One region of the Pseudaeromonas paramecii genome, then DNA from elsewhere that is predicted to be linked to it. Evidence: predicted binding sites of a transcription regulator. Region 1 holds the regulator's gene; the other holds the start of a gene.

Region 1 (4,207 bases):
ACCGCCAATGACACCCTGGACTGGCTCGAGACTCCCTATCTGGAGATGGATCTGCTCCGTAACGAGGTTCGTAACCATCATCCCGTGACCATGGAAGGTCCCCGCTTCCACCTGGAAGGTGTGGGCTTACTGGGGCAACTGGATCAACGCATTTATGAAATTCTGGACAAGAGTCATGGTATCTACTTCAACCAGCCTTAAGTGGTGCCTGCTGGCCCTGTGCCTGCAACCCGTGATGGCCAAGCAAAGCGACTACAAGCAGAAGGTCTACGTGGACTCGGTGCGCCAGGTGGCCGAGCTCAACGACAACAGGCTGACCTTTTTGGATGATGTGGTGATCCGTCAGGGCACCATCGAAATCCATGCCGACAAGGTGGAGGTGATCCGCCACGGTGACAAGGGTGCCGATGAGATGATAGCCACCGGCCGCCCGGCCCGCTTCCACCAGGTGCTGGATAACGGCAAGCCGGTGGATGCCCAGGCCAATCGCCTGAGTTACAAGCTCAAGGAGCGCATGGTACTGCTCACTGGCAACGCCCGCATCAAGCAGTCGGACAACGAGATCAGCGGTGACCAGATCCGCTATGACATCCAGAAACAGCAGATGGTGGCCGAAAGCAGCGGAGGCTCCCGGGTCAAGACCATCTTCCTGCCCGACGAGATGGGCAGCTTCGATCAACCGGCCCAGGAGAAACCCTAAGCCATGGCCCTGTTACATGCCGCCAATCTGAAAAAGAGCTACAAGGGTCGCCAGGTGGTGAGCGACGTCTCCCTCCAGGTGGCCGCCGGCCAGGTGGTGGGTCTGCTGGGCCCCAACGGCGCCGGCAAGACCACCTCCTTCTACATGATCGTCGGCCTGGTACAGCAGGACGGCGGCCAGGTCTGCATCGACGAGCTGGACATCAGCTCCATGCCCATGCACCTGCGGGCCCGTAACGGCATCGGTTACCTGCCCCAGGAGGCCTCGATTTTTCGTCGCCTGACGGTGGAAGAGAACCTGCTGGGAGTGCTGCAGATCCGCCCTGAACTGACCCAGGAGGAACGGCGGCAGAAGATGGAGTCCCTGCTGGAGGAGTTTCACATCACCCATATCCGCCAGAATCTGGGCCAGAGCCTGTCCGGTGGCGAGCGCCGTCGGGTGGAGATCGCCCGGGCCCTGGCCGCCGAGCCCCGCTTCATCCTGCTGGATGAGCCCTTCGCCGGGGTGGATCCCATCTCGGTGAACGATATCAAACGCATCATAGAACACCTGCGGGATCGGGGATTGGGCGTACTCATCACAGACCACAACGTGCGGGAAACACTTGATGTCTGCGAGAAAGCCTATATCGTCAGCCATGGACATCTGATCGCGGAAGGGACACCCAGCGAGATTTTGGCCAATGAACAGGTGAAGCGGGTTTACCTGGGTGACGCCTTCAGCATTTGATCTTCTCGTCACCGGCATTGCATTAACAAGGACATACGGAAATAGATGAAGCCATCCTTACAGTTGCGACTGGGTCAGTCTCTGGCCATGACGCCACAACTACAGCAGGCGATTCGTCTGTTGCAGCTCTCCACACTGGAGCTGCAGCAGGAAATCCAACAGGCGCTGGATGCCAATCCGCTGCTGGAGCAGGAGGAGAGCGATACCCACGAGTCAGAGCAACCCAGCGAGGAAGCACAGGACAGCAGCCAGCTGGATACCAGCGAAGCCATGGAACAGGACAAGCTGCCGGATGATCTGCCCATGGATACCTCCTGGGACGAGGTCTACACCGCTGCCGGTTCCGGCCAGTCCAGCAGCCCCATCAGTGGCGATGAAGACTTCCTCTATCAGGGCGAAACCACAGAGACGCTGCAGGATTACCTGTTGTGGCAGATGCAGCTCACCCCCTTTAGCGAGGTGGATCAGGCCATCGCCCTGGCCATCATAGACGCCATCGACGACTCGGGTTACCTCACCATTGATCTGGACGATATCGTTCAGGCGGTGAGCGATGAGGATATCCAGGTTGAGCTGGACGAGGTGACCGCCGTGCTCAAGCGGGTGCAGCACTTCGACCCCATCGGCGTGGCCGCCCGCTCGGTGCAGGAGTGCCTGCAGATCCAGCTGGGCCAATACGCGCCCGGCATCCCCTGGTTGGCCGAGGCCAAGCAGGTGCTGGCCGAACACATGGATCTGCTGGGCAACCGGGACTATCGCACCCTGGCCCGCAAGATGCAGCTCAAGGAGTCCGAGCTCAAGGAGGTGCTGGATCTCATTCAGCAGCTGGAGCCCAGACCCGGCAATCGGGTGATGCAAACCGACTCCCAGTATGTGATCCCGGATGTGGCGGTGAGCAAGAAGCAGGGCAAGTGGGTGGTGGAGCTTAATCCCGATGCCATGCCCAAGATCCGCATCAACGAAACCTATGCCTCCATGGCCCGTCACGCCCGCAACAGCAGCGATACCCAGTTCATTCGCTCGCACCTGCAGGAGGCCAAGTGGTTCATCAAGAGCCTGGAGAGCCGCAACGAGACCCTGCTCAAGGTGGCCAACTGCATCGTCAAGCAGCAGCAGGACTTCTTCGAATACGGTGAAGAGGCCATGAAGCCCATGGTGCTCAACGACGTGGCCGAAGCCGTCGAGATGCACGAGTCCACCATCTCCCGGGTGACCACGCAAAAATTCATGCATACCCCGCGGGGTATCTTCGAGCTGAAGTACTTTTTCTCCAGCCACGTCAATACTGAGAGTGGGGGGGAGTGCTCTTCCACCGCCATCCGTGCCCTGATCAAGAAGCTGGTGGCGGCCGAAAACCCGGCAAAACCCTTAAGCGATAGCAAGATCGCGGATTTGCTCACCGAGCAAGGTATCATGGTAGCCAGACGGACCATCGCCAAGTACCGCGAGTCCTTGTCGATTCCCCCGTCTAGTCAGCGCAAACGCCTACTGTAAGTCACACTTACGGGGCCCTACTTAAGGACGACGTTATGCAAATTAATCTCTCAGGTCATCACATCGAACTCACCGATCCCCTGCGCGATTTTGTCACCACCAAGTTTGCCAAGCTGGAGCGTCACTTCGAACAGATCAATAACGTCCAGGTGATCCTGAACGTGGAGAAGCTCAATCAAATCGCCGAAGCCAAGTTGAACGTCAACGGCGGCGAAATCTTTGCCAATGCCCAGGATGCGGACATGTACGCCGCCATCGATGCCCTGATCGATAAGCTGGACCGGCAACTCATCAAACACAAAGAAAAGATCTCCAGCAAATAACCATGCAACTCTCCGACCTGCTCAGCGGGAACTGCACCAAGAGTGCAGTTCCCTGCTCCAGTAAAAAACGCGCCATCGAAATCATCAGTGAACTTGCCGCCGCACAGCTGGGCATCGACAGCCAGGAGCTGTTCGAATGCCTGCTGGCCCGGGAGAAGCTGGGCAGTACCGGCATTGGTGGCGCCATCGCCATCCCCCACGGCCGTATCCCGGACGAGCTGCCGGTGACCGGTGTGCTGCTGACCCTGGAGCAGCCCATCCCCTTCGATGCCATCGACAACCAACCCGTCGACATACTGTTTGCCCTGCTGGTACCCGAGAGCCAGTGCAAGCAGCACCTGCAAACCCTGGGGCTGATTGCCAAAAAACTCAGTGACAAAAACCTCTGTCGCCAATTGCGCCTGGCGGACAATGATGAAATGCTCTACCAACTGATCACCGCCCCCTGAGGAGCCCATGAAACTCATCGTCGTCAGCGGCCGGTCCGGCTCCGGCAAGACCATAGCCCTGCGGGTACTGGAGGATCTGGGTTACTACTGTGTCGACAACCTGCCGGTCTCCCTGCTGCCACAACTGGTGGCCGAGCTGCGTGGCAAGTTCGAGGAGATGGCGGTCAGCATAGACGTGCGCAACCTGCCGGAGCAGAGCGAGGATCTGGAACGTATCCTGGGGCTGCTGCGTCAGGCCTCGGATCTGGAATTCACCAGCTTCTTCATCGATGCCGACAACCCCATTCTCATCCGCCGCTACAGCGAGACCCGGCGGCTGCACCCCCTGTCCCGCAAGCAACTGACCCTGGAGCAGGCCATCCAGCATGAGACAGCCCTGCTCTCGCCCCTGTCCACCAGTGCCGATCTGCGCATCGACACCAGCCACCTGAGCATTCACGATCTCAGCGAACAGATCCGCGAGCGGGTGCTGGGCAAGAAAGAAAAAGAACTGGTGCTGGTGTTCGAGTCCT
Region 2 (4,207 bases), on a different contig from region 1:
GATGTCGGCAGCCTTGCTGTTGTCGGCCTGCTCCAGCACTCATTATGTCCGTTATCAACAGGCGACGCCGACGCGCTTTCCGGTGCTCCATGCGGTCGGTTATGCCGTCATCGATATCCAGCCTGGTCCAAGCCGGTCGGAGAAGGTGCTGCAGGCGATCCGTGCCTCCAAACTCGATGCCTATCGGGAATTAACCGAGCAGGTGTATGGCCAGCAGATCCAAGGGGCCACTACATTGCGTGATGCGGTGCAGACCAGCAATCAGTTGCAGGCGTCGGTGGAGGGGATGGTGCGGGGTGCCCGGGTAGTGCAGAGCTATCCGTTGGACAACATGTATGCTACCGAATTGGAGCTGGATACTCAGGTACTCTATGACCTGTACCGCTTGGAAGGGGCGCAATAAGGGACGGCAGGCAAAATAAAAAAACCACCTTGTAGTGGTTTTTTTACGCCTTGATATTTAGTGAACCATTCTTGCCTGGTTGGGTGTTGCCGCGGTTGTCGTAAGTGAGTTTGTTCTTGTCCCGCAGCTGGCATAGCTCCGCGGCCAATTTGCGATTGGAGAGCAGATTCAGTTCGATGAGCTTACCGTTGACCTCGTTACGCTCCTGGCAGGCTTGTAGCTGCGACAGAATTCGTTGACGAAAGGCGGCAAACTCCTGTTGCAGATTGGTATCCGGTAACGCTTCGGCGATGGCATGGTCGTTTTGGGCGAGGGTGGCCAGGAGTTGTTGTTTCTTTTCGGTTAATTCCGGGAGCGCCAAAGCCTTGCGCTGCTTGAGTAGGCCAAATTCCTCCTCAAGCAGCGCAAGCATCTGGTTTAACGTATCTTCCTGCTGTTGAAGCAGGTCGAGTAGTGGGCTCATCGATAGAGTTTTTCCAGATCGGATTCCATGCTCATCATCTTCTTGGCTACCCGCTGACTATCCACCTTGTATTCGCCTTTGTCGATGGCAGACTTGAGCGCCTCAACCTTGGCTTGATTGGTGGTAGGGGCATTGCTCAGCCGCTGCTGAACCCGACCAAGTTGCTGGGCCTGATCAGTCAGCACCACAGCATCCTGGCGTACACTGCCCTTGGCCTGCTGTGCTTGCTCGGCATTGTCGGCAGCACTGCTGGCGGCTTGGCTGCTGGTATTGCCACTTGCCACCTTGGTGGACTGGTTACCCAGCATGTTATTGATGTTGTGTATGGCCATGATAGTTACCTGTTGGTCGCCAATCTCGCGTCATGCCTGTTTATCGGCACCGAGCATACGAACTTTAGAAAATTTTTTGCGCCCTGTTACAGATTCACATTCACCTTGCCAGTGCTTTCTACCACGGCCTGGATCACCCGCTTCGAGCGGCTGTTTTCCACGCGAATCGCCTCACCGAAACTACCATCTTGCAGGGCGGTTCCCTGAGTCTTGATTTGCATGCCACCGGTGAGGGCCTGAATTTCCACCTGATCACCACGGCATACTACACAAATCTGGTTCTGCCGCACAGGCTGGCCAGGACGCAGATCCCGCTTTAGTCTGCTACCTACCAGCGGAGCCGTCTCGGTAAAGGTATCGCCGCGCAGTAATATCTCATCCATAAACTCTATGCTCATTAAGCCTTCGCTCAGCACTGTGCCCCGCGGGGCTGCCTCGGTGACAGACACGAAAGGCCGCAAGACCCTAACACGCACCGGTAAGTAGATATCCCATTTGGGCTCGGCTTCGCATCTAAGATAAACGCTATTGGTGCGTCGTACTTCTGCGCTGCCGGATAGGCGGGCGGTCAGATGGCCGTCACAGGCATGGAGACCGAGGCGATCGTCAATCGGGCCGGCGCTGACTTCAACTCGGCTGGTGGGATCCACCGTCATCTGATCCAGCACAAACTGTTCGGCAAATTGCCGCACCAGCTGACCGTCGGCAGCCTGGCAGGGAAGGGTGGATAGCAATGAGAGCGCTATCAAGTAACGCCCACTAATCGTTTCCATCTTCTTGCCGATAAAGCACAATAGGCTCATATAGACTTATACTGATCCTGCAATCTGAGGTGGATGCGAAGCAATATCCAGGCCTCAGCTCATATGATGACCTACTCAGGTCTTGTGACATAAAGGGTATGCAAAAGACATGCCCGTGCGCACGGGTTCCGTCAGACGGCTGCAGCCTTGAGCCAAAAATGGAGTAAATTATGGCGAGTATCTTGGATTCCGTAAACCAACTGACTCAGCTGGTTGGCCAGAATCGGTTGGAGTTGCTGTTGTTCAAGTTGGTGGGGCGTCAACGTTTTGGCATCAATGTGTTCAAGGTGCGCGAAGTACTGCAGTGTCCGGCGTTAACCGTCATGCCCAAGCTGCATCCGTTTGTTCGCGGTGTGGCCCATATTCGCGGGCAGACCATCTCCGTCATCGACTTGAGCCTGGCCACTGGCGGTAAGCCCATCCAGGATCTCTCCAAGTGCTTCATCATCATTGCCGAATACAACCGCTCTGTGCAGGGTTTTCTGGTGAGTTCGGTAGAGCGCATCATTAATATGAATTGGGAAGCTATCCTGCCTCCACCCAAGGGGGCAGGGCGTTTCAACTATATGACAGCCGTCACCGAGGTGGATGGCGAGCTGGTGGAGATCCTGGATGTTGAAAAGATCCTGGATGAGATTTCGCCGGTCAATACCCATGTCAGTGATGATGTGGTTGCCTCAAGCGAGGCGCATCATACCCGTGGTCGCATGGTGCTGGTCGCAGACGATTCCTCCGTGGCCCGCAAACAGGTTGAGCGTGCGCTCAATGCCATCGGTGTCAAATGCCTGTTGGCCAAGGATGGGAAAGATGCGCTGACTATGTTGCTGGACATGTTGGAAAAGGGCCCGATCACTGAACAGATTGGCTTGGTTATCTCGGATATTGAAATGCCGGAAATGGATGGCTATACCCTGACGGCGGAGATCCGTAATCATCCTGGGCTCAAGGATCTGCACGTCATATTGCATACCTCCTTGAGTGGCGTGTTCAACCAGGCGATGGTACAGAAGGTGGGAGCAAACAACTTCATCGCTAAGTTCCATCCGGACGAACTGGCCAAGGCCGTTCAAGACGCCCTGTAAAACAACGAGTTGAAGAAGATTAATGAAGACACTGTCCGACGAGCTTTATAAACAGTTCAGTGCCTTTTTGGAGGCCCAGAGTGGCATAGTGCTGGGCGCCAATAAGCAGTATCTGGTGAAGAGTCGACTCGCTCCTCTTGTTGGTCAATACGGTGCCGATACATTGGCCGATCTGATCAAGCGAGCCATGGATCCCCGTGAACGGGATCTCAAAATGGCGGTGGTGGATGCCATGACCACCAACGAAACCTTATGGTTTCGGGATACCTATCCGTTTCAGTTGCTGACGGATCGTATCTTTCCTGAGCTGGGTAAGAGTGGCAAAACCTTGCGGATCTGGTCTGCCGCCAGCTCTTCGGGCCAGGAGCCCTATTCCATCGCCATCACGGCATTGGAGCAGCAGATGAAGCGCCCTGGCACCCTGCCGGGTGGAGTGCAGATTGTGGGGACGGATATTTCTGCCTCTATGCTGAACCAATGTAAGGAAGGCATCTACGATAATCTGGCATTGGCTCGGGGTTTGTCCGTAGAACGTAAGCGTCAATTTTTCGAAGCGTGCGACGGCAACAAGATGCGGGTGAGTGACAGAGTCAAAAAATTGGTGTCTTTTCGTCCCTTCAACTTGCTGGATAGCTATAGCTTGTTGGGCAAGTTTGACATCATTTTTTGTCGTAATGTGTTGATCTACTTCTCTCCTGAGATCAAGTCCAAGATACTCAACCAGTTCGCTGGCAGCCTGAATCCAGGTGGCTATCTGATGTTGGGGGCCTCTGAGTCTCTGACTGGCTTAACCGACCGCTTTGAGATGATCCGGTGTAATCCGGGGATTGTCTACAAGCTCAAATAACCTCCCTCCCTAGCCAGTGGCACACCTTTTGCTTAATTTCTAGCAGGAGGTGCGCCATGACCATTTCATTCGACAAAGCATTCGGGATCCACCAGTACACCATAGGGGTGCGTTCTCAGCGGGCCGAGGTTCTGGCTGGCAACATTGCCAATGCCGATACCCCCGGCTACAAGGCCCAGGATCTGGACTTTTCCAGTGCCTTGAGTCAGGCCCAGGGTTTGCAAAGTGGAACCACAGAATTGATGCGTACCAATAACCAGCACCTGGCTGGCGCCAG

Evidence for each region. Region 1 encodes sigma-54, which starts transcription at its own class of promoters, with help from an activator protein. Its sites were predicted from a motif close to TGGCACNGTTTTNGCTT; they were not measured.
Region 2: the regulator sigma-54 is predicted to act here: its motif matches at 2,100-2,116, upstream of flgA (flagellar basal body P-ring formation chaperone FlgA).

What each region holds. Positions count from the first base shown of each region.
Region 1 covers NZ_BAABFC010000012.1:7,339-11,545, reverse strand. Annotated here, with positions in the region: gene lptC (LPS export ABC transporter periplasmic protein LptC) at 1-201, shown strand, start outside; gene lptA (lipopolysaccharide transport periplasmic protein LptA) at 176-700, shown strand; gene lptB (LPS export ABC transporter ATP-binding protein) at 704-1,429, shown strand; gene ABD847_RS08615 (RNA polymerase factor sigma-54) at 1,475-2,923, shown strand; gene hpf (ribosome hibernation promoting factor) at 2,959-3,246, shown strand; gene ptsN (PTS IIA-like nitrogen regulatory protein PtsN) at 3,249-3,695, shown strand; gene rapZ (RNase adapter RapZ) at 3,703-4,207, shown strand, end outside.
Region 2 covers NZ_BAABFC010000009.1:176,641-180,847, reverse strand. Annotated here, with positions in the region: gene ABD847_RS06280 (LPP20 family lipoprotein) at 1-403, shown strand, start outside; gene ABD847_RS06275 (flagella synthesis protein FlgN) at 447-866, opposite strand; gene flgM (flagellar biosynthesis anti-sigma factor FlgM) at 863-1,198, opposite strand; gene flgA (flagellar basal body P-ring formation chaperone FlgA) at 1,285-2,001, opposite strand; gene ABD847_RS06260 (chemotaxis protein CheV) at 2,172-3,083, shown strand; gene ABD847_RS06255 (CheR family methyltransferase) at 3,106-3,930, shown strand; gene flgB (flagellar basal body rod protein FlgB) at 3,987-4,207, shown strand, end outside.